One region of the Pseudomonas ulcerans genome, then DNA from elsewhere that is predicted to be linked to it. Evidence: riboswitches for the same ligand, from Rfam matches in the RefSeq annotation. Region 1 holds a riboswitch; each other region holds the start of a gene.
The links. Region 1 has a riboswitch for cobalamin ahead of V0R59_RS20545 (CbtB domain-containing protein). Riboswitches for the same ligand answer to the same signal wherever they lie in the genome.
Positions count from the first base shown of each region.

Region 1 (5,660 bases):
TCCTCAAGCCGAGCATGACCGGCGTGCTCAGCCGCCTGGAGCGCGACGGCCTGGTGCGTCGCAAGAAATCCACCCAGGACCAGCGCCGGGTCTTCGTCGGCCTCACCGAGCAGGGCCAGCAGTGTTTCATCGACATGAGCGAGGATATGGAGCGCAACTACCAGCGCATCCTCGAACAGTTCGGCGACGAGAAATTGCAGTCTCTGCTGGGGTTGCTCAACGAGTTGAAGAACGTCCGGCCCTGAGTGGCACGTCATTCGCGCAAGTGAAAAGTCCTACATATACTGTCGGATATCCGCAACAGCCTGCCGTCGTTGGTCGGACCACGACGTCTCCATGCCCGGTGGTAGTGCCGTATCCGTAGTAGCCCGCACGCGAGTCGTCATTTCAGACGCTACAGAGGGCAACTACGATGGAGTTCATTGGCTTGATTATTCAGATCATCAGCGGCGCGGTCGGCGGCAATGCGGCAGGGGGCTTGAGCAAGCAGAGCCTGGGCCCGCTGCTCAACTCGGTGCTTGGCGGCGTGGGTGGCGTGGTGTTGGGGCAGGTGCTTGCCGCGCTGAGCGGCGATCAGTCCCTGGCCCAGCCGGGCACCGATGGCAGCCTGGATCTTCCCGCCATCCTCAGCAGTGTGATTGGCGGCGGTGCCGGTGGTGCGGTGCTGACCTGGGTGGTGGGGTTCATCAAGAACAAGATGCAGCCCCACTAGCCAGTTGTACCGGGCTCATCGCGGGCAATGCCCGCGATGAGGTTCAATGTGCCGGACAGCCCTGCTCCTTCACCGTCCGCTGGGTAGTCGCCGGATTCTTCGCCAGCTTCTCCCCGACCCGTGCCGGTCTCGGCTGCAGTTCACCCCCGCAGTTCGGGCACTTGCCCTTGAGCGTGTCTTCGGTACAGCTACGGCAGTAGGTGCATTCGAACGAGCAGATCATCGCGTCGCGGCTGTCGCCGGGCAGTGGCGTGGCACAACATTCGCAGCAGGGGCGCAGTTCCAGCATCGGGGCAATCCTTTTCGAGGGTGGTCGTTGCCGTAATGTGCAACCACCGTGATGGCAATGCAATACACCTCAAGGCCGATAGAGGTGGGCGTGCCCCGCACGGTACAGCGCCGACTCGCTGAAGCTGTCGCTGGCCAGCACCCGGCCCACCAGGATCAGCGCCGTGCGCCGGAACCCCTTGGCCTGCGCCAGCCCGACGATATCGTCCAGGGTGCCCAGCACCCAGTCCTGGTCCGGCCAGGTGGCGCGGTGGACCACGGCGATCGGGCAATCGTCGCCATAGTGCGGGCGCAGTTCCTCGACGATCCGCGCCAGGTGGCGTACGCCGAGGTGGATCGCCAGGGTGGTCTTGTGGCTGGCCAGGCTGGCCAGCGCCTCACCCTCGGGCATGGGCGAGGTGTCGGCGAACCGGGTGAGGATCACGCTCTGGGCAATGTCCGGCAGGGTCAGCTCGCAGCCCAGCAGGGCCGCGCTGGCTGCGGTGGCGGTGACGCCGGGGATGATCTGGTAGGCAATGCCCAGCTCGCGCAGATGGCGGATCTGCTCGCCGATGGCGCCATACAGGCTCGGGTCGCCGCTGTGCACCCGGGCGACATCCTGGCCTTTTTCATGGGCGGCGCGGATCGCCTCGATGATCTGTTCCAGGTGCAGTTCGGCACTGTTGATCACGGTTTCGGCCGTGTGCCCTTCGAGCACGGCAGCAGGCACCAGGGAGCCGGCGTAGATGATCACCGGGCACTGGCGGATCAGGCGCTGGCCCTTGACGGTGATCAGCTCCGGATCGCCGGGGCCGGCGCCGATGAAATAGACGGTCATGCTGGAATCTCTGAAGGGAAGGCGGCGGATTATCCGCCAGAAGCGGGGGCCCAGGCCAATGCCAGGGTCATGTCGCCCAGCACGACGCGCTCGACACGCAATTGTGCCGTGGCACCGCCCAGCTGTTCGGCCAGGGCCAGGGCGCAGCTTTCCGCGACACCGTAGCAGCCGGTGTGGCGAAAGGCCGTGGCGGAGCGATGGCTCAGGCGCGGGGTGAACGGGGCGAGCTGGACGGCACTGTAGAAGTGCAGGGGCAGGGCAAGGTCTTCGGCCAGTTGCAGCAGGCCGGGTTCGTCGCGCTTGAGGTCGATGCTGGCGAGTCCGGCCAGGGCGGAGAAGGGCAGGTCGCGGTCTTGCAGAACCTGCCGCAGGAGGCCGGCCAGGTCACTGGCCGGGGTACCGCGACGACACCCCAGCCCGGCGTACAGCAGGCCGACGCCGGGCGAGGTGGGCATCAGGCAGCCTTGCGCCGGTACAGCCAGGCGCTGATCAGGCCCAGGGCCAGCCAGAAACCGGCGTTGGTCAACAGCGAAGCGACGATAAACTGCGATTCCAGCGCTTCCGGGGCCAGGCTTTCATGGACTTCCGGTTGCGGCGCGCCGATCACGTGGGGGATCACCAGCAGTGCCAGGCCAGCGGCCTTCAGCACCCAGTTTCCGGCGAAGGCGATCAGTGCCAGGCCCGCTGCGGTTGCCGCGGCGGTACCGATCCACCAGAACTGGCGCTGGGCCAGGTCGGCAGCGGCGGTGCCCGGCAGTTCCGGCGGCAGGCCGAGGTTCGGCGCCAGGCAGAACACGGCGAAACCGCCCAGGCCCCAGAGTGCGCCGGCGCCGATGCTGCCGGGGGCGCGCAGGGTGTACATGGCCGCCAGCAGCAGGGCGAAGCCCACCGCTACCACCAGGTTGCCACCGGTGGTGGACAGCACGCGCTGCCAGCCGTCTTCCGGCGACCAGGCTTCAGCGCTGTGCTCATGACCTGCGGCAGCGCCGTCGGCGTGCTCGTGTTCATGGGCGGCGGCCGGGGCCGAGTTCTCGTAGGTTTCCGCCTGGAGGATCAGCGGCGAGACCCAGAAGCTCTGCAGCAGGGTCAGCAGCAGGGCGGCCAGCAGGCCGGTGAAGCCCGCGGTGCGTGCGATGCGAGTGAACATGCGGTCAGGCCTCAGTGGCAAGGGAAGGCGGCGCTGTGACGGGTGTCGTGGGCGGCGTTGTGCACCGCTTCGATATGGGAGAAACCGGCGAAGTAGACGAGGCACAGGCCCAGCACGGAGGCGCTGACGGCGGCAACGATGCGCTGGCTGAGGGTGCTGGAGGTGCTGCTGGCGTGGCTGGCGGTGCTGGTAACGGGCATGGCGCTTTCCTCTTGTGTGTCGTCTTGGCGACAGGCAAGCGCGAAGAACCTCCGGGCACGGGACGGCCGGGAGGTGCAACGTCGCCCGCCCACCGCGGGTTTGGTCAATTCTGCGTCGGGCCGGTCTCCGGGCTTGCGAGGGCATTGAGCCGTGGCGTCTCCTTCCCATGCCGGACTGCGGGCACAGTGGATCTGACGCTTTCCTCGCTTACCGTTGCGGGGGCAGCACCGGATTGGCTCGACCTGGAAGGTCATCGCGCACCGGTTTCCCGTTTCACCTTGTAATAAAAAAGGCACCCAAACGATCGCGCTAGGAAATCACGCGCATTGACATCCGTCAATACAGCGGTTGACCGGCCTCCGGGCACTGCGTAGCCTTGCCGGTTCGAGGTTCTCCGGCGTCGTGGCCGGAGCTAAGACGGGAACGCGGTGCGCTGATCACAGCCATTCCGCGGCTGCCCCCGCAACTGTAAGTGCTGAATCATCGACCACAGCCACTGCCGTGAACGGCGGGAAGGCGTCGATGCTGCCCCGGGCACAGCACGAGCCAGGAGACCTGCCTCGAACAGTTTCCACTTCAACCGGGCGGGGTGATCCGGTGGCGAACGCGCCCGGCTGCCAGGCATCCGGCTCCCGTCCCCCATGCCCGCCAATCCTGCTGCCAAGGGCATCCGACATGAAAACACTGGCCAAACTCCCCGTCACGATCGTTACCGGCTTCCTCGGCTCGGGCAAGACCACGCTGCTGCGCCATATGCTGGACAACGCCAATGGCCGCCGCATCGCGGTGATCGTCAACGAATTCGGCGAGCTGGGCATCGATGGCGAGATCCTCAAGCAGTGCAGCATCGGCTGCACCGAGGAAGAGGCCAACGGCCGCGTCTACGAGCTGGCCAACGGCTGCCTGTGCTGCACCGTGCAGGAAGAGTTCTTCCCGGTGATGCGCGAACTGGTGGCGCGCCGTGGCGACCTCGACCAGATCCTCATCGAGACCAGCGGCCTGGCCCTGCCCAAGCCCCTGGTGCAAGCCTTCCAGTGGCCGGAAATCCGCAACGCCTGCACCGTCGACGCGGTGATCACCGTAGTCGACAGCCCGGCCGTGGCCGCTGGCACCTTCGCCGCCTTCCCCGAGCAGGTGGACGCACAGCGCAAGCTGGACCCGAACCTGGACCACGAATCGCCACTGCACGAACTGTTCGCCGACCAGCTGGCCAGTGCCGACCTGGTGGTGCTGAACAAGGCCGACCTGATCGCACCCGAGGCCCTGGCCGCGGTGCGCGCCGAAGTCCAGGAAGAACTGCCGCCGGCGGTCAAGGTGATCGAGGCGAGCAAGGGCGTGCTGCCGCTGGACGTGCTGCTGGGCATCGGTGCCGAGTCCGAGGCGCATATCGATGGCCGTCGCACCCACCACGATTCGCACCATGACGACGACGATGACCACGACGATCACGACCACGACGCCTTCGACTCCATTTCCCTGGACCTGCCCGAGGCCGACGAAAGCCTGCTGCTGGACGCTCTGACCCAACTGGTGACGGACACCGGCATCCTGCGGGTCAAGGGCTTCGCGGCCATTCCCGGCAAGCCGATGCGCCTGCTGATCCAGGGTGTGGGCACCCGTTTCGACAAGCACTTCGACCGCGCCTGGCGCAGCGAAGAGCCGCGCATCACCCGCCTGGTGCTGATCGGCCAGGACCTCGATGCCGCGGCCCTCGAAGCCCGTCTGCGCGCGGCCCTGGGCGCCTGATCCATGCACCTGCTGCGGACCCAGCCCGGCGGTTTCGTGCCGGACGACAGCATCGCCGATCTCGGCCAGACCCCCGCCGAACTGGTGATCCTCTGCAGCGGCGATTCGCACCTGGCGCTGCTGGCGGAAACCGCCCGGGACTTGCCGGAGGACTACCCCAGCCTGCGCCTGGCCAACCCCATGCAGGTGCAGAACCATGCGTCGGTGGACCTGTATGTCGATGAAGTGCTGCGCCATGCCAAGGTGATCCTGGTATCGCTGCACGGCGGCATCGGCTACTGGCGCTATGGTGTCGAGCAACTGGTGGAACTGGCCGCCCGAGGCGTGCAACTGATCCTGGTGCCGGGCGACGATCGTCCGGACCCGGAGCTGAGCAGCCTGGGCAGCATCACCGGCGCAACCGCCGAGCGCCTCTGGCATTTCCTGCGCCAGGGCGGCAAGGCCAATGCCCTGAACCTGTTCAATTGCCTCGCCAGTCTCTGGCTGGGGCGCGATTACCCTTGGGACGAGCCCAGGCAACTGCCTCGTACCAGCCTCTATCATCCACGCCACGCCGAGGCCGGACTGGCCCACTGGCGTGCCGACTGGCAACCCGGCCAGCCCGTGGTGCCCGTGCTGTTCTACCGCTCGCACCTGCAGGCGGCGAACACCGGCTTCATCGATGTGTTCTGCGAGCGTCTCGCAGGCACCGGCCTCAATCCGCTGCCGATCGCCGTGGCCAGCCTCAAGGAGGCGGGCTGCCTGGCCCA
Region 1 covers NZ_JAZDQN010000025.1:34,317-39,976, forward strand. The annotation lists gene hpaR (homoprotocatechuate degradation operon regulator HpaR) at 1-245, shown strand, start outside; gene V0R59_RS20520 (hypothetical protein) at 413-712, shown strand; gene V0R59_RS20525 (DUF1272 domain-containing protein) at 756-1,001, opposite strand; gene cobM (precorrin-4 C(11)-methyltransferase) at 1,071-1,817, opposite strand; gene V0R59_RS20535 (cobalamin biosynthesis protein) at 1,847-2,272, opposite strand; gene V0R59_RS20540 (CbtA family protein) at 2,272-2,964, opposite strand; gene V0R59_RS20545 (CbtB domain-containing protein) at 2,976-3,164, opposite strand; cobalamin riboswitch at 3,266-3,480, opposite strand; cobalamin riboswitch at 3,536-3,742, shown strand; gene cobW (cobalamin biosynthesis protein CobW) at 3,841-4,911, shown strand; gene cobN (cobaltochelatase subunit CobN) at 4,915-5,660, shown strand, end outside.

Region 2 (5,660 bases), on a different contig from region 1:
GAGCGACGCAGACCTTGTGGGAGCGGGTTTACCCGCGATGACTCCGGTGAGTTCACTATCGTAATCGCGGCGGTCCGGCGTCCCGGTCAACCCGCTCCCACAAGTCCCTGCTGAGTCAATGAGTTATGCGGTGTTCCATGAGCTGCAGGCATTTATCTCACGCCGGTACCTGCTCCCCGGACCACGCCTCGAATGCCGCCCGCATCCTTTGCCACGTCACCTCGTCCGCAGGAATCAGATGCTCGATCCGCATCGATTCCACGCTGATGTCGAGCGGCATGCCGAACGTGGTGAAGGTGGACAGGAACCTCAGTTCACCGCCCGGGGTATTCACCCGGGTCAGCAGGACAGGCGTGGCCTCCGCCTTTTCATCCCCGGGTTCAGGCGCCGGCAGTTCCCGCAGCAGATCGCTCAGGTACGGGTTGCCCGCCGCTTCGCGAGACGCCCGCTGCCAGGCCGCCGCGCGGACTTCCCGGGCATTGACGATATGACTGCCCAGCCCGTCCGGGTGCATCAGGGTCTGCAGCAGGTTGAGGTTCATGCCCTCGCTCGCCGGCACGCCGACCATGGCCAGCAGCAGTCCCACGCTGGTGTTGCTGGCGGTGATGTCCCAGTTGCGGTCGATGACGATTGCCGGCGCCGGATTGTTCGCCTGGAGAATATGGCCGATGGCGTTGTGCACCATGTCCAGTGCCGGCGCATCCAGCGGCGAGATGGCGTAGCGGGGCGCATAGCCGGCCGCGAGGAAGACTTCGTTGCCGTGCTCCAGCGGCGCGCCGAGGGCCGAGAGCAGGGCATGCAGGGTGCCGGGACCGGGCTTGGCACGGCCGGTCTCCACGCAGCTCAGGTGGCGCTGGGAAATACCGGTCATCAGCGCCAGGTCGAGCTGGCTCAGGCCGGCCTGCCGACGCAGCTGGCGCAGGTGCTGGCCGGCGGGGAGTGTCGAGGCGGGATGGGCGTGGTGGAAGGGTGGCGGGTTCATGGGGCGACTCTGTCCGTCCTTGTGTGCGGTGTCCATGACCTCCCAGGTCATTGAGAGGCGAGCCAGCCTATCACTACCTTTGCCGGGACACACTAACCGGAGACACCCCCATGGTTCGCCTCATCGCGCTGGCAATACTGGTACCACTCACCTTCTACACCGCCTGGACGATCGCCACCGCCGAGCAGTCGCTGCTGGCCTTCGGCCTGGAGCTGATCTCCAGCCCCGACACCGCCCAGCTGGTCATCGACCTGTACCTGATGGCCGGCCTGGCCGGTTTCTGGATGGTCCGGGACAACCGCCAGCGCGGCGGCTCGACCCGGGCGCTGGTGCCTTATCTGTTGCTGACGGCCCTGTTCGTCTCGCTGGGGCCGCTGCTGTACCTGGCGGTTCGTGGCGTGGCGCAGGGGCAGCGGGCGTGAGCGACAGCCTTGCGGTCTACGCCCTGTGCGTGGTGGTCCTGTTCGCCAAGATGCTAGCGGTGTCCTGTTACCAGGGCTACTTCCGCCTGCGCCTCAAGGCCTTCGTCAATCCGGAGGACGCCGCCGTGTTCCAGCGGCGTGCGATGGCGACCGAGCACCCGGAGGTGATACGGGCCTCGAAGGTCTGGGCCAACGACCTGGAGAACATCCCGGTGTTCTTCGCCCTCGGCGCGCTGGCGGTCGCCCTCGATGTGCCGGCGGCCTGGTGCATGGCGTCATGCGTGCTGTTCACCCTGGCGCGGATCCTTCACACGCTGGCCTACCTCGCCCGCTGGCAGCCGTGGCGGACGCTGTTCTACGGTGTCGGGACGGCATGCCTGCTGGGGATTGGCGTGATTATCACGGTTGCTGCGCTGGAGATGCTGGAGCGGCATTGACGCCCTCCAGCGTGGCAAAGGAAATGTCCTTGGCCGTGAGCAGGAAGTCACTCATGTACGGCACCTCCAGCATGTCGCTGCGTACCGCCGCGTACAGCGTGGCCTGCAGGCCGTCCTGGCCCAGGCGCCTGGCAATCACGTAGCCGCGGGCGGTGTATTCGTGCAATGCCCAGTTCGGCAGGCAGCAGACGCCACGGCCGCTGGCCACCAGTTGCATCATCATCACCGTCATTTCGGCGGTGCGTACCTGGGCCGGCTCGACGTCGGCCGGGTCGAGGAAGCGGGTGAAGATGTCCAGGCGATCGCGCTCGATCGGGTAGGTGATCAGGGTCTGGCCGGCGAGGTCGGCCGGTTCCAGGCACGGCTTCCTGCGCAGGGCATGGTGCTTGTCGAGGGCGAGCATGGCCTCGTAGCCGAACAGCGGCACGTAGGTGATGCCGGGCAGGGGCAGCGGGTCGGAGGTCACCACCAGGTCGAGGTCGCCGCGCTCCAGGGCCGGCAGCGGCGCGAACGCCAGGCCCGAGGCGAGGTCCAGTTCCACCTCCGGCCAGGCGCTGCGGAATTCGTCCAGCGAGGGCATCAGCCACTGGTAGCAGCTGTGGCACTCGATCGCGATGTGCAGGCGGTCGGCGCTGCCGCCCAGCAGCTTGCTCAGGTTGCGCTCGGTGGTGCGGATCAGCGGCAGCACCTGGTCGGCCAGTTGCAGCAGCTTGAGGCCGGCGGTGGTGAAACGCACCGGCCGGGACTTGCGCACGAACACCGGCAAGCCGAGGCGATGTTCCAGTTCGCGGAACTGATGCGACAGCGCCGACTGGGTCAGGTGCAGGCGCTCGGCGGCCTCGGGCAGGCTGTTGGTTTCGCGCAGGGCATGGAGCGTGCGCAGGTGTCTCAAGTCGATCATGAGCGGACGTCGACCCCCGTCGAACAATACGCGGGAGAGACGCACGGACAGGCATCGGCATGCCCCGCGCAGGCACGGGACAAGCACCCTGGACAGGGCAAAGGATGGCCATCCCGGACACCCCGCCGGTTGGTGAATGTTTGCCGGCAGGTCTCCTGACTGATGCGTCATGGCCCGGCTCCAGCCTTCCCGGACTCTGTCCAGTGGCGTTTCAGGAGCGGGCTCGGCACCTACAGTTGCGGGGGCAGTTCCGTTTGGCTCGCGTGCTGGCGAGCGACGGATTCCCTATTAATTCCGAGGTGGAAACCGGCGGGCGGCATGGTAGACCATCGGGCCGGGCAGGGAAAGGTTGCCATGCCGGGCTGGTGGTGAGGGACAGATTTCGTTACGTTACGACCGCATGTCACGCAAGGAAGCCCCTCCATGTTCAGCCAATGCTGGCGCTACACCCTGGCAGGTTGCCTGCTTTCACCGCTCTGCGCCGCCGATGGATTCCACATCGATCCTCAGGCCGACAGCTTCTACCAGCAGGCCGTCCCGTATCTGCAGAAGGCCAACAGCAAGTTCGAGGCCGTGACGGCGATCACGCCAGGGACCAGCGCGGAGGAAAAGCGGCGATCCCTGGATAGCGCCGCTGAAGCCGGTGAGACGCTCAAGCCGGCGATACCCTTGCTTGAGCAGGCAGCGGCCCTCGATCACCCTGTCGCCCAGTACCGCCTCGGACTGATCTACGTGCTGTTGGAACCGAACGACGTGACACGGGAAAAAGCCTGTTCCCTGTTCGAGCGCAGCCTGGGCCGCGGCTTCGCTCCGCCGGCACTGGAGATCGCCTCCTTCTGCCCGGCCTACACCGACACACCCGAGTACAAGTTGGCGCTGCAGGTCGTTGAGACCAGCATGCCCCGGTACGAGCGCTACTTCCCGCAGCCTGCCAGCTTGCTCGAATGCAAGCGTGAAACGCCTCCAGGCCTGGGCATGCAGTGGGGCAGCAGTCGTGACTTCCAGGCCGAGATCTACCGGTTGCAGGGCGATGGCAATCGCGCCCGACGCGCCGAGTACTACCGCAAGGCCCTCGATCTCAACGACTGCTACAAGGCGAAGAAACGGCTGGCGATCATGGCCAGTTGATCCTCCACGCCGTCTCGGATGCGCTAATTTCGATCCAGTATCGAACCCGGGCCGGCCTGGCCTGTCGAAGGCCGCATTCTCACAGACCGAATAGGAAACTCATGACAAGGATGGTTGCACTACTCGCCCTGCTGGGCACCCTGGCGTCGACAGCGGCACTGGCCGCCTCCGATTGCCCTGTTCCCCAAGGCATGCAGGCCTCCGTCGACCTGGCCAAGCAAGCACTCCGGGCCCGGGAGGCGGGGGTGACCAAGCGCGACCTGCTCACCTATGCGCCGCCCGTGTCCGACGTGCAGATGCCCGAGGTATTCAAGGCGATTGTCGATGAGGTCTACGATTTCCCGCCTCTGCGTCCCGAGGTGTATGCCGCCTACCGCTTCGAGCATTGCTTCGTATCGCAGCAACACGGGGAGCAACTGGCCAGTCTGAAGTTCGCCGATGTCTATCCGCTGTTGAAGCAGTGCGAGCAGGTCGATCCGGAAGGTGCGCGGCCACCGTGCGCGATGCGTGCGTTGCACAAGGTGACCGGTATTCCGGAATGAGGTTTCAGGCCGTGTCGCCGGTCCCCCGCAGCAGGTCGGCGCTGGCGCTGCCCGGTTCGTCATGTAGCGAAATCCGCGAGGTCTCCGGCAATGCCAGCCCACCCAGCAGCGCCACCAGCGCAATCACCACCAGGTAGAACGCCGGCGCCAGGCTGCTGCCGCTGAGGCCGATCAACCAGGTCGCCATCAGCGGCGCGGTGCCGCCGAACAGGGTGTAAGCGACGTTATAGGTCATCGCCGAGGCGGTGTAGCGGGTGCGGGTCGGGAATACTTCGGAGAGCAGGGCGGCGGTGACCACCCCGGACATCACCGCGCCCACCGCCAGCAGGATGACCCCGCACACCGCGGCCGGCACGCTGCCGGAGCTGGCCAGCCAGTACGCCGGGAAGACCATGAGGATCACCCACAGGCAGGTCACGCCGATGGTCCGCCGGCGTCCGAAGCGATCGGCGAAGGCACCTGCCGCCGGGCAGGCGCCGGCGGCGAACAGCAGGGCGATGGTCGACACCATGAGCGCCTGCGCCCGGCTCAGGTGGCCGACCACCTGCAGGTAGGTGGCGAAGTAGGTGGTGAACATGTAGAACGACAGCGCCGTCAGGGAAATGAACGCGCCCAGGCGCAGCATCACGCCTTTCTGCTGGGCCAGGGTCTCGCGCAGCGGTGAATGGGCGTGCTCCTTCTGCTCGGCCATGGCCAGGCGGAACGCCGGCGTTTCCTCCATCCGCCAGCGCAGGTACAGGCCGACCACACCCAGCGGTGCCGCCACCAGGAACGGCACGCGCCAGCCCCACTGGGCCATGGCCTCGGGCGCCAGGCTGGCCTCCAGCAGATAGGCGATCACCGCCGCGCTGGCGAACGCCGAGAAGGTCGACACCGGCAGGAAGCTGCCATACCAGCCGCGACGGTGATTCGGCGCATGCTCCATCAGGTAGGCGCAGGCCCCGGCGTACTCGCCGCCGGCGGAGAAGCCCTGGACGCAGCGGGTCAAGGTCAGCAGCACCGGTGCCAGCAGGCCGATGCTGGCGTAGGTCGGCAGCAGGCCGATCACCGTGGTGGCGCCGGCCATCATCAGCACGGTGATCGACAGCACGCGCTTGCGTCCCAGCCGGTCGCCCATCGCCCCGAACACGATCCCGCCCAGCGGGCGCAGGGCGAAGGCCACGGCGAATACGGCGAAGGTCTGCAGCAGGGCGGCGTTGGGGTCGTCGCTGGCGAAGAACTGCCTGGCGATGATGGTGGCGAGGAAGC
Region 2 covers NZ_JAZDQN010000039.1:46,706-52,365, reverse strand. The annotation lists gene V0R59_RS25465 (helix-turn-helix domain-containing protein) at 158-982, opposite strand; gene V0R59_RS25460 (DUF2834 domain-containing protein) at 1,093-1,404, shown strand; gene V0R59_RS25455 (MAPEG family protein) at 1,401-1,841, shown strand; gene V0R59_RS25450 (LysR family transcriptional regulator) at 1,804-2,742, opposite strand; cobalamin riboswitch at 2,871-3,068, opposite strand; gene V0R59_RS25445 (hypothetical protein) at 3,166-3,870, shown strand; gene V0R59_RS25440 (hypothetical protein) at 3,981-4,412, shown strand; gene V0R59_RS25435 (MFS transporter) at 4,417-5,660, opposite strand, start outside.
Region 2: linked by a shared signal. The riboswitch ahead of V0R59_RS25450 (LysR family transcriptional regulator) and the one ahead of V0R59_RS20545 (CbtB domain-containing protein) in region 1 are both predicted to bind cobalamin.

Region 3 (5,660 bases), on a different contig from region 1:
ACAATCCACGCAAAAAAGAGATTTTTCTTACAAATTCTCGGGAGGAAGTTTGCAAATGCGTGTTCCGGGCCATTAATCTAGTATCAATCAACGCCACAAATGCGTTTCATTCCCAATTACCACTTTGACATGCCTGGTGATCAACACCGCAAGGACGTAACCGTGTTGAAGAAACTCCTGATGGTCAGCGCCTGGGCTTTCCCCTGCTCTATCGCCGCTGCTACACCCCTGCAAGCTTCATTCGACCCAGATGCGCAGTACGTGATCGTCAAGGTCAGCGGCAATCCCGGGAGACTCTCGGTAATCACCCAACGCACAGGCCTCAGCGGAACGAGCTTCTCCGCCCGTCAGTTCGATTGCATTTCCCGCACAGTACGCTTCATGGGCTCCAGCACGTCACTGAAAGGCCTGGCAGACGCTCGCCCGGATGACGAGCCCACGCCGATCTTCAAAGGTTCGCTGTCAAGGGCGATCAGCGAGGCCGCCTGTGATGTCGATGCGCCGAAAACGCAAGACCGCGCAACCCTGAGCGTCAACACGCAGTAAACGCCACGAGAGCACGACGAACAAATGAAAAAGGCAGCCACACCAAGGCTGCCTTTTCATTTCACGACCCCAAAAAACGAAAAGGCGCCTGGTTCTCACCAGGCGCCTTTCTGAATATGGGGTGGACGAAGGGAATCGAACCCTCGACCACAGGAATCACAATCCTGCGCTCTACCAACTGAGCTACGTCCACCATTTGTTGCTGACTTGCGACCTTCTCACACCTCAGTGACGGGCGGTGAAGACTTGAATGGTGCGGACGAAGAGACTCGAACTCTTACAGCTTGCGCCGCTGGAACCTAAATCCAGTGTGTCTACCAATTTCACCACGTCCGCGTGAAGCATTTAAAGCAAAGGCGCCAGACTTTCATCAGGCGCCTTTCAGAATATGGGGTGGACGAAGGGAATCGAACCCTCGACCACAGGAATCACAATCCTGCGCTCTACCAACTGAGCTACGTCCACCATATTGCATCTGCTACTTGTGCCAAAGCTGCCTTGATTGGCGCACCCGGCAGGACTCGAACCTGCGACCATCCGCTTAGAAGGCGGATGCTCTATCCAGCTGAGCTACGGGCGCATATTTAATCTGCTTTCGCTTGCGATTACAAATTAACGTTTAGCCGTACCGAACAAGCCAAAATCCGCTCATTCTGCCCGACCTTGCTAACCAGTGCTAGGCCCTGCCCGACAAGTGAGGCGAATCTTATAGACCACCTGTCACACCGTCAACATATTTCTCGGAAAATTTCATTTTATTGAAGGGCTTAGGGCAATTGCCGGACCAAGCGCCTTTGCCCTTCGCCCTGCTCATGAGAGAATGCGCGCTCTTTTTTTCTCTCGATGGTTAATCACCCGTCATGACTGCACAACTTATCGACGGCAAGGCGATCGCCGCCAGCCTGCGCCAGCAGATCGCCCAACGTGTCGTTGAACGTCGCCAGCAAGGTCTGCGGACCCCCGGCCTGGCGGTGATCCTGGTTGGCACCGACCCCGCCTCCCAGGTGTATGTATCGCACAAGCGCAAGGACTGCGAGGAAGTCGGCTTCATTTCGCAAGCCTTCGACCTGCCGAGCAGCACCAGCCAGCAGGAACTGACCGACCTGATCGATCGCCTCAACGATGACGCGAACATCGACGGCATCCTCCTGCAACTGCCGTTGCCGGCCCACCTCGACGCCTCCCTGCTGCTGGAGCGCATCCGCCCGGACAAGGACGTCGACGGTTTCCACCCGTACAACATCGGCCGCCTGGCCCAGCGCATCCCGCTGCTGCGCCCGTGCACCCCGAAAGGCATCATGACCCTGCTGCAAAGCACCGGCCAGGACCTCTACGGCATGAACGCCGTGGTCGTCGGCGCCTCCAATATCGTCGGCCGCCCGATGGCCATGGAACTGCTGCTGGCCGGCTGCACCGTCACCGTCACCCACCGTTTCACCAAGGACCTCGCCGGTCACGTCGGCCGTGCCGACCTGGTGGTAGTGGCCGCCGGCAAGCCAGGCCTGGTCAAGGGTGAGTGGATCAAGGAAGGCGCTATCGTCATCGACGTCGGCATCAACCGCCAGGAAGACGGCAAGCTGGTCGGCGACGTGGTCTACGAGACCGCCCTGCCCCGCGCCGGCTGGATCACCCCGGTTCCGGGCGGCGTCGGCCCGATGACCCGCGCCTGCCTGCTGGAAAACACCCTGTACGCCGCCGAAGAACTGCATCAATAAGCTGACCGGCGATACAGCAACGGCACCCTTGGCGGTGCCGTTTTTTTTGCCCGCAAAAAAGCCCATGGTTGACGAACGGTCATCCCGATGGTCAGATGCCGCCCGTTTCAGGTGTCTGCCGCCGCCGCGCGGCAGGTGAAACGGGAAGCCGGTGCGTCCTTGCGACCAGTCCGGCGCTGCCCCCGCAACGGTAAGCGAGTGAAGCATTCAACCAGGCCACTGTGCGCATGACGCATGGGAAGGCGAATGGCTTCCATCCTCGCAAGCCCGGAGACCGGCCTGAAGCATCACGACTGGAGAACGGATTCGTCAGTCATTTGGCAAACCTGCGGTGGGCGGGCACGAGCCGGTAACCTGGCGCGCGTTCGCCAGTACCCTCCTGTGCGCTTCCCGAAAATTCCTTTCGAGAAGTCAATGAGCAACACATCCTTCACTCCAATCGCCCGCGCGCTACTCGGTTGCCTGCTCGGCAGCCCCACGCTGCTGCACGCGGCCGATGCACTCACCCTGGACCAGCAGATCGTCTCGGCGCCGCCAGTGGAATCCAACACCATCGCGCAGATGGCCCGCTACGGCAGCAAGGTCGAAGTGGTCGAGCGCGAGCAGATCGAACGCGCCGGCCCCAGCGCCGATATCACCCGCGTCCTGCAGATGTTCATCCCTGGCCTGTACGTCGCGCCCAAGCAGGGCCCGTTCGACTACGGTACCTACTCGCTGCTGGGCGGGCGCAACGACGACACGCTGATCCTCCTCGACGGCGTGCGCCTGAACAACCGCCTCTACGGCGGCATCTACATCGATACCCTGCCCGCCGCGGCGATCGAAGGCATCGAAGTGCTCAAGGGCGGCCAGAGCCTGCTGTTCGGTACCCAGGCGGTGTCCGGGGTGATCAACATCGTCACCCGCAATGCCCAGTCCCGCGATGCCTCCGGCCAGGTCAACCTGGGCGTCGACAGCTTCGCCGGGCGCAACGGCGACGGGCGCATCGAACGCATCTTCAGCAACGGTTTCGGCGACCTCGGCCTGCTCGCCTACGTCAGCCACAACATTTCCGAGGGCTACCAGCCGTACCGCAGCAGCGATATCGCTGCGACGGTGAGTGACCGCAAGCGCAGCTACGAGGTCAACACCTTCGGCGCCAAGGCCGCGCAGAGCTTTGGAGACGACAGCCGTCTGGAGCTGTTCTACCAGTACAGCGCCGCCAGCCTTGACTTCCTGCGCCCGACCTCCAACCGCAACACCACCAACGACCGGGTCCAGCAGATCGCCACGGCGACCTTCCAGCAACACCTGAACGAAGACTTCAGCTACTTCGTCAAGGGCCACATGAACGACTGGGACACCAACTACAACCGGGTCTACAACAACACCGACGGCAGCACCCGGGTGGTCAACCACAACGACTACTGGGGCTTCAGCGACTGGGGCGTGCAAGCCGAAGGCACGGCGATCCTGCCCGGCAACCACACCCTGGTGTTCGGCACCGACAACCAGTTCTACAAGGGCAAGGACGATGTCCTGAAGATCGACCAGAACCAGGCCGAAGCCCATGCCCTGTATGTGCAACTGCGCCCCGAGATCACCGCCCTGCCCGACTGGCACCCGAGCATCGGCGTGCGCCGCGAGCACCTGAGCGGCGGCGACAGTGCCACCGTGGGCATGCTCACCTCGCTCTACGACCTCACCGACCACCTCAAGCTGCGCGGCCAGTTCGGCTCGGCCTACAAGCTGCCGAATGCCGAGCAGCTGTACGTCAACGAGCCGGGCGACGAGATGGGCAACCCCAACCTCAAGGCGGAGAAAAGCCGCAACGCCGAACTGGGCCTGGACTACAGCAACCTGGTCAACGGCCAGCCCTACAGCGTCAGCGGCACGTTGTTCCATCGTCGCATCGAGGACCTGATCACCATCGTCGACAGCCAGTGGGTCAACGGCGACGGCGAAATCACCGTGCGCGGTTTCGAGCTCAACGGCCAGGTGCAGCTCAGCGACCGCTGGCAGGTGCAGGCGGACATGACCCGCAACCTCACCGAGTCGCGCAATGGGGCGACCATCAACAACATCCCGCATTACTTCGCCCGCAGCCGGATCGGCTACGAGTCCGCCGACCGCATGTGGGGCGCGGGTGCGGCGGTGCGCTACATCGGCAGCGTGATCAGCCCGCGGGATATCGACTATGGCCACTACACCGTGGTCGATGCCGACGCCTACCGCTACCTGGATGGCCAGCGCCAGCATCGCCTGAGCCTGTTGCTGGAGAACCTGCTGGACCGTGACTACACCACCAGCATGGATTCCAGCTCGCCACGGGTAAGCAACCTGGGCCGGCCGTTCACGGCCGAAGCGCGGTACACCTACAGCTTCTGAGGCGCTTTGTGATGGAAGCGTACGTCGTGGGCTACCACAGCGTACGCGTCGCCTCGACGGAATTCGAAGGACAGCCCATGAACGAACAGGACATCCCCAGCAACCCCGAGTGGTCGCACATCCCTGACCACGCCCGCCACGTCATGCTCTGCACCGGCCCCCGCTGCACCCTGCGCGGCGCCCTGAAAGTCTGGAAGACGGTGCGCAACGAGCTGCTGGCCGCGCAACGCATGGAGACCGCCGACGGCGTCCTGCTGACCCGCACCCATTGCCAGTTCCCCTGCAACCTCGGCCCGGTGGCAACGGTGTATCCGGACCGCTGCTGGTACCGCATCGCCAGCCACGACGACGCCCGGCGCCTGGTCCGCGAACACCTGGTGGACGGTCGCCCGGTACGCGACCTGCTGCTCAACGGAGACGGCCCATGAAGCACCTGACGTGGCTATTGCTCCTGGCCTGCTCCAGCGCGAATGCCCTCGACTACCAGAACTGCGGCGAGACCTGGACCCACAAGGCCCCCGGACCACAGCGCATCCTTGCCCTCAACCAGCACGCCGCCGACCTGCTGCTGGCACTGGATGCCGGCCCGGCTCTGGCCGCAGTCAGCTATATAGATGACGACGTCGGCGCCCTGAAGGAAAACCGCTACCGCGGCGTCCCCTTGCTGTCGCGCCAGTACCCCTCCCAGGAAGTCTTCTACGCCGGACGCTTCGACCTGGTGGTCGGAGGCTTCGCCAGCGCCTTTCGCGACGGCGTCGGCTCACGCCACGACCTGGTCCGCCTCGGCATCGCCAGCTACCTGCTGGAAGACGCCTGCGCCGCCCCGCCCGCTTCCGGCTTCGACGCCATCGAACATGACCTGCGCACCCTCGGCGCCCTGCTCGGCCGCCAGGACCGCGCCGAAACAGTGATCGCCCGCCAGCGAGCCGACCTGCAGCAGGCCCGCACCCTCGCCGCCACCCACAAGCCGCTGCGCGTCTTCTACCTGGATAGCGAGACCCAGGGCCTGGACAGCGAAGGCAGCCGCGGCTT
Region 3 covers NZ_JAZDQN010000001.1:308,709-314,368, reverse strand. The annotation lists gene V0R59_RS01440 (hypothetical protein) at 166-546, shown strand; tRNA gene V0R59_RS01435 (tRNA-His) at 664-739, opposite strand; tRNA gene V0R59_RS01430 (tRNA-Leu) at 798-882, opposite strand; tRNA gene V0R59_RS01425 (tRNA-His) at 936-1,011, opposite strand; tRNA gene V0R59_RS01420 (tRNA-Arg) at 1,050-1,126, opposite strand; gene folD (bifunctional methylenetetrahydrofolate dehydrogenase/methenyltetrahydrofolate cyclohydrolase FolD) at 1,407-2,261, shown strand; cobalamin riboswitch at 2,354-2,558, shown strand; gene V0R59_RS01410 (TonB-dependent receptor plug domain-containing protein) at 2,676-4,628, shown strand; gene V0R59_RS01405 ((2Fe-2S) ferredoxin domain-containing protein) at 4,706-5,056, shown strand; gene V0R59_RS01400 (ABC transporter substrate-binding protein) at 5,053-5,660, shown strand, end outside.
Region 3: linked by a shared signal. The riboswitch ahead of V0R59_RS01410 (TonB-dependent receptor plug domain-containing protein) and the one ahead of V0R59_RS20545 (CbtB domain-containing protein) in region 1 are both predicted to bind cobalamin.

Region 4 (5,660 bases), on a different contig from region 1:
CCCAGATCGCCGCGCGCTCCGTCTCCTTGTCCATGCCGTTCTCGGCAACGTTGCTGTTGGAGCCGACGGTGACATACAGCTTCTTGCCATCGCGGCTGGCAATCACGTTCTTGGTCCAGTGGTGGTTGAGCGGGCCACCCGGAAGATCGGTGACCGCTTCACCGGGCCCGTCCAGCGAGGTCGCACCGTCCTGGTACTTGAAGCGCAGCAGGCGGTCGGTGTCGGCGACGTACAGATCGTTGCCGACCAGGGCCATGCCGAACGGCGAATTCAGATCCTTGAGGAACACCGTGCGGGTTTCCGCCACGCCGTCCCTGTCGGCATCCCGCAGGAGAGTGATGCGGTTGGCGCTGGGCACCCCGGCGCCGGCCTTGGCCATGACCTTGTTCATAACCCAGCCGCGGATGCCCTTGCCGTCCTCGGGTTTCTCCGGGGCATTGGTTTCCGCCACCAGTACATCGCCGTTGGGTAGCACATGGAGCCAGCGCGGATGGTCCAGTCCGCTGGCGAAGGCCACTACCTGCGTGCCCTGGGCGGTGACGGGTTTGGTGCCTTCCGGCCAGCCCACGGCCGGAGCGATGTTCACCGTGGGGATCAGGGTCTTGTTCGGTTCCGGCAGTTGCGGCGACGGGCCGCTGCCATCGGTGACCTGCAGGCGGGCGGATTCGCCGCAGGCGGTCAGGCCGGCGGCGATGGCCAGCAGGACTGCAAGGCGCAGTGAGGACATGCTCGACTCCTTCGCGTAACGGGGGTGTTACAGGTCAGAGGCGGGGCGGAGGCGGGAGGTTCAGTCGAGTGTTCAGGAATGAGGGCGGCCATCCTGGCCAATCGCCGGGATGGCCGGCGATTGGTTTCAGGGGATCAGACCTGCTTCAGCAGCAGCGCCACTCCGGGATAGTACTGCCCGAACTCGTCATGCAACTTGCGATACCCGTACGGAAAACACCAGGCGATGGCGCAGGCGTTGTGCTTCTGCAGGTCATCCACCATGTCCTGCAGTTCTTCCGGGCTGGCATGCTTTTCCAGCTTGACCGGGCTGACGAACAGCGCGGCGAGCTTCAGCTGGCTCGCATAGGCAATGCCCTTGGCCACCGCCCCGGCTTCCTGCAAGGCGCTGCTGAGGTCCAGGCGGCCCACCTTGGGCCAGCGCTGCTCGGCATGCAGGTAGGCCGATTCGTCACGGCTGGCGATCAGCAGATCGCACTGCGCCCCACGTTCGCCTTCATCGCGCTGTTTCTTGCTCTGGTAGCCTTGCAAGGTCACCAGTTCGGCCTGCCAGATGGCTGCGGAGAGGGTGCCGAGGTTGGCCTGGACGCCTTGCCAGTAAGGACCTTCGCCATCGCCCAGGACCTGGTTGAAGCGCTCGATGGACTCCCCCCAGCGTTCCAGTGCCGGACGCAGGAATTCGAGTCGGGGATTGTTGAGAATCAGGCCTTGCATGCTGCTCTCCTTTCGTAGTTTTTGTACGAGTACAGCGGAAAACCATGGCGATTTGATATCACTGTGGCACAGCCTGCGGATAGTGCCATTGGTCCGGCCTGTGACGGGCGTCTCCAATTGACGCTCAGTGCCCAACCCTCTAACCTTCGCGACTTGTTTCAGGTGCTCTGTGACCTTGCGGTCGACAGGGTGAAACAGGGAAGCCGGTGGGCACGCGCGACGTGCGATCCCGGCGCTGCCCCCGCAACGGTAGATGAGGCAAGACCGCGCAAGGCCACTGGGTTTCCGACCCGGGAAGGCGCCCGGTCGGGATCGCGATCCACTCATGAGCCCGGAGACCGGCCTGCAAACAGTCAACGGCATCACGGAGGGTGATGCGCGGTTTGCCGGGCCCCGTCGCCCGCCGCCTGCGCCTGTCCCGCCGTGCCCACCTTTCCAGCTGTCGTCGCTTCCCGCCTGTCGACAGTGGCCCGCGGAGACCCCCGATGAGCGAATCCCCCGAACGTGACGAACGCCACCTGGCGCGCATGCAGCGCAAGAAAGCGGTGATCGACGAGCGCATCGCCAACGCCCCCAACGAATGCGGCCTGCTGCTGGTGCTCAGCGGCAACGGCAAGGGCAAGAGCAGCTCGGCCTTCGGCATGCTCGCCCGCGCCCTCGGCCATGGCATGCAGTGCGGCGTGGTGCAGTTCATCAAGGGCCGCAACGCCACCGGCGAGGAACTGTTCTTCCGCCGTTTCCCCGAGCAGGTGCGTTACCACGTGATGGGCGAGGGCTTCACCTGGGAAACCCAGGACCGCCAGCGCGACATCGCCGCCGCCGAAGCGGCCTGGGCCGTGTCGCGGCAACTGTTGCAGGACCCGAGCATCGGCTTCGTGGTGCTGGATGAATTGAACATCGCCCTCAAGCATGGCTACCTTGACCTGGATCAGGTGCTCGGCGACCTCCAGGCCCGTCCGCCGATGCAGCACGTGATCGTTACCGGCCGCGGCGCCAAGGACGAGATGATCGAGCTGGCCGACACCGTCACCGAGATGGGCATGGTCAAGCATGCCTTCCAGGCCGGCATCCGTGCCCAGAAGGGCGTCGAGCTATGAGTGACACCCGGCATTGCCCGGCGGTACTGATCGCCGCGCCGGCCTCCGGTCAGGGCAAGACCACCGTGACCGCGGCCCTGGCCCGCCTGCATCGCAACCAGGGGCGCAAGGTCCGTGTGTTCAAGTGCGGACCGGACTTTCTCGATCCGATGATTCTCGAACGCGCCAGCGGCGCGCCGGTGTACCAGCTCGACCTGTGGATGGTCGGCGCCGGGGAAAGCCGTCGCCTGCTCTGGGAAGCCGCCGGCGAGGCCGACCTGATCCTTATCGAAGGGGTGATGGGCCTGTTCGACGGCACTCCGTCCAGCGCCGACCTGGCCCGCCATTTCGGCGTGCCGGTGCTGGCGGTGATCGACGGCACCGCCATGGCCCAGACCTTCGGCGCCCTGGCCCTGGGCCTGGCGCGCTACCAGGCCGACCTGCCGTTCGCCGGCGTGCTGGCCAACCGTGTCGGCTCGCTGCGCCATGCGCAGCTGCTGGAAGGCAGCCTCACCGAAGGCCTGCGCTGGTACGGCGGGTTGTCCCGGGAGACCGGGATCGAGCTGCCGAGCCGCCACCTGGGACTGGTCCAGGCCAGCGAACTGAGCGACCTCGACCTGCGCCTCGACGCCGCTGCCAAGGCCCTGGGCGACAGCTGCCAGTCGTCCCTGCCGCCGCCAGTGGCGTTCGCTGCCCCCGAGGCGCATGCCGTCGAGCCGCGCCTGGCCGGCGTGCGCATCGCCGTGGCCCGTGACGAAGCCTTCGCCTTCACCTATGGCGCCAACCTCGACCTGCTGAGGGCGATGGGTGCCGAGCTGAGCTTCTTCTCGCCGATCCATGACCGCGAACTGCCGGCGGCGGACAGCCTGTACCTGCCCGGCGGCTACCCCGAGCTGCACCATCACGCCCTGGCCGCCAACGCGCCGATGCTGGCGGCCATCCGTGCCCATCACCAGGCCGGCAAGCCCGTGCTTGCCGAGTGCGGCGGCATGCTCTACCTGCTCGATGCCTTGACCGATGTCGCCGGCGAGCGCGCCGAACTGGCCGGCCTGCTGGCGGGCGAGGCGGTGATGCAGAAGCGCCTGGCGGCCCTGGCCCTGCAGGCGGTGGAACTGCCGGAAGGCACCCTGCGCGGCCATACCTACCATCATTCCCTGACCAGCACCGAGCTGGAACCGATCGCCCGCGGGCAGAGCCCCAACGGCGGGCGCGGTGCGGAAGCGGTGTACCGCAGCGGGCGCCTGACCGCCTCGTACGTGCACTTCTACTTCCCCTCCAACGCCGATGCGACGGCGGCGCTGCTGGCACCATGAGCGAACACGCCTACAGCGAAGCCGAGCGCGCGGCGATCTACCGCGCCATCGGCGAGCGTCGCGACATGCGTCATTTCAGTGGCGGCGAGGTTGCCCCGGAGCTGCTCGCACGCCTGCTGGAAGCCGCGCACCAGGCCCCCAGCGTCGGCCTGATGCAGCCCTGGCGCTTCATCCGCATCACTTGCCGCGACCTGCGCCAGCGCATCCAGGCCCTGGTCGAGGACGAACGCCTGCGCACCGCCGAGGCGCTGGGGCAACGTTCCGACGAATTCATGCAACTCAAGGTCGAAGGCATCAACGACTGCGCCGAACTGCTGGTGGCGGCGCTGATGGACAAGCGCGAAGCGCATATCTTCGGCCGCCGCACCCTGCCGGAAATGGACCTGGCCTCGCTCTCCTGCGCGATCCAGAACCTCTGGCTGGCCGCTCGCGGCGAAGGCCTGGGCATGGGCTGGGTGTCGCTGTTCGACCCACAGGCGCTGGCCGAGCTGCTGGGCATGCCGGCCGGGGCCAAGCCGCTGGCGATCCTCTGCCTGGGCCCGGTACGCGCGTTCTACCCGGCGCCGATGCTGGCCCTGGAAGGCTGGATCACGCCGCGACCGCTGGCCGACATGCTGTTTGAAAACCATTGGGGAGAGAACGAATGAGTGTGGCCCTGCTGACCGTGGCCGGGGTAGCGCTGGATGCGCTGCTGGGCGAGCCGCGGCGCTGGCATCCGCTGGTGGCTTTCGGCCGCATGGCCGGACGCCTGGAGCAACGTTTCAATGCCGGGGGTCGCGGCTGGCGCAGCCATGGCGTCACCGCCTGGTTCCTTGCCGTGGTGCCGCTGACCTTGCTGGCCACCGCGCTGTCCTGGCTGCCGTACATTGGCTGGCTGGTGGAAATCCTCGCCCTGTACTGCGCCCTCGGCCTGCGCAGCCTCGGCGAGCACGTGCAGCCGGTGGCCGATGCCCTGCGCGCAGGCGACCTGGACGAGGCGCGCAAGCGTGTCGGCTACCTGGTCAGCCGGGAAACCCGCGAGCTGGACGAAACCGCCGTGGCCCGCGCGGCCACCGAGTCGGTGCTGGAGAATGGCAGCGACGCGGTCTTCGCCGCGCTGTTCTGGTTCGCCATCGCCGGTGCGCCGGGAGTGGTGCTCTATCGCCTGAGCAATACCCTCGATGCCATGTGGGGCTATCGCAACGAGCGCTTCGAGCGCTTCGGCTGGGCCGCCGCGCGCATCGACGATGTCCTCAACTACATCCCGGCGCGCCTGGTGGCGCTGACCTATGCGCTGCTGGGCAAGACCCGCCTGGCCCTGAAATGCTGGCGCCAGCAGGCGCCACAATGGGACAGCCCGAACGCCGGTCCGGTGATGGCCGCCGGGGCCGGGGCCCTGGGCGTCGAGCTGGGCGGCCCGGCTGTCTATCATGGTGAGTTGCACGAGCGTGCGCGCCTGGGCGAAGGCCCGGCAGCCGATGCCGGGGCCATCGAGCGCGGTTGGCGCCTGGTCTGCCAGGGTGTCTGGCTGTGGCTGTTGCTGCTGTGCCTGGGAGCCGAATTCTATGCTTGAACACGGTGGTCGCCTGCAGCGGGCGATCGAGCACTACGGCATCGCCCACGAAGACTGGCTGGACCTGTCCAGCGGCATCGCGCCCTGGCCATTCCCGGTGCCCGATATTCCCCTGCGCGCCTGGGCCCGCCTGCCGGAAACCGAGGACGGCCTGGAGCAGGCTGCCCGTGCCTACTACGGCGTCAGCGAACTGTTGCCGGTGGCCGGCTCGCAAGCGGCCATCCAGGCCCTGCCGCGCCTGCGTCCGCGTGGCGTGGTCGGGGTGCTGTCGCCGTGCTA
Region 4 covers NZ_JAZDQN010000034.1:21,501-27,160, forward strand. The annotation lists gene V0R59_RS23890 (PQQ-dependent sugar dehydrogenase) at 1-727, opposite strand, end outside; gene V0R59_RS23895 (hypothetical protein) at 862-1,440, opposite strand; cobalamin riboswitch at 1,584-1,801, shown strand; gene cobO (cob(I)yrinic acid a,c-diamide adenosyltransferase) at 1,926-2,537, shown strand; gene V0R59_RS23905 (cobyrinate a,c-diamide synthase) at 2,534-3,829, shown strand; gene bluB (5,6-dimethylbenzimidazole synthase) at 3,826-4,476, shown strand; gene cbiB (adenosylcobinamide-phosphate synthase CbiB) at 4,473-5,381, shown strand; gene cobD (threonine-phosphate decarboxylase CobD) at 5,374-5,660, shown strand, end outside.
Region 4: linked by a shared signal. The riboswitch ahead of cobO (cob(I)yrinic acid a,c-diamide adenosyltransferase) and the one ahead of V0R59_RS20545 (CbtB domain-containing protein) in region 1 are both predicted to bind cobalamin.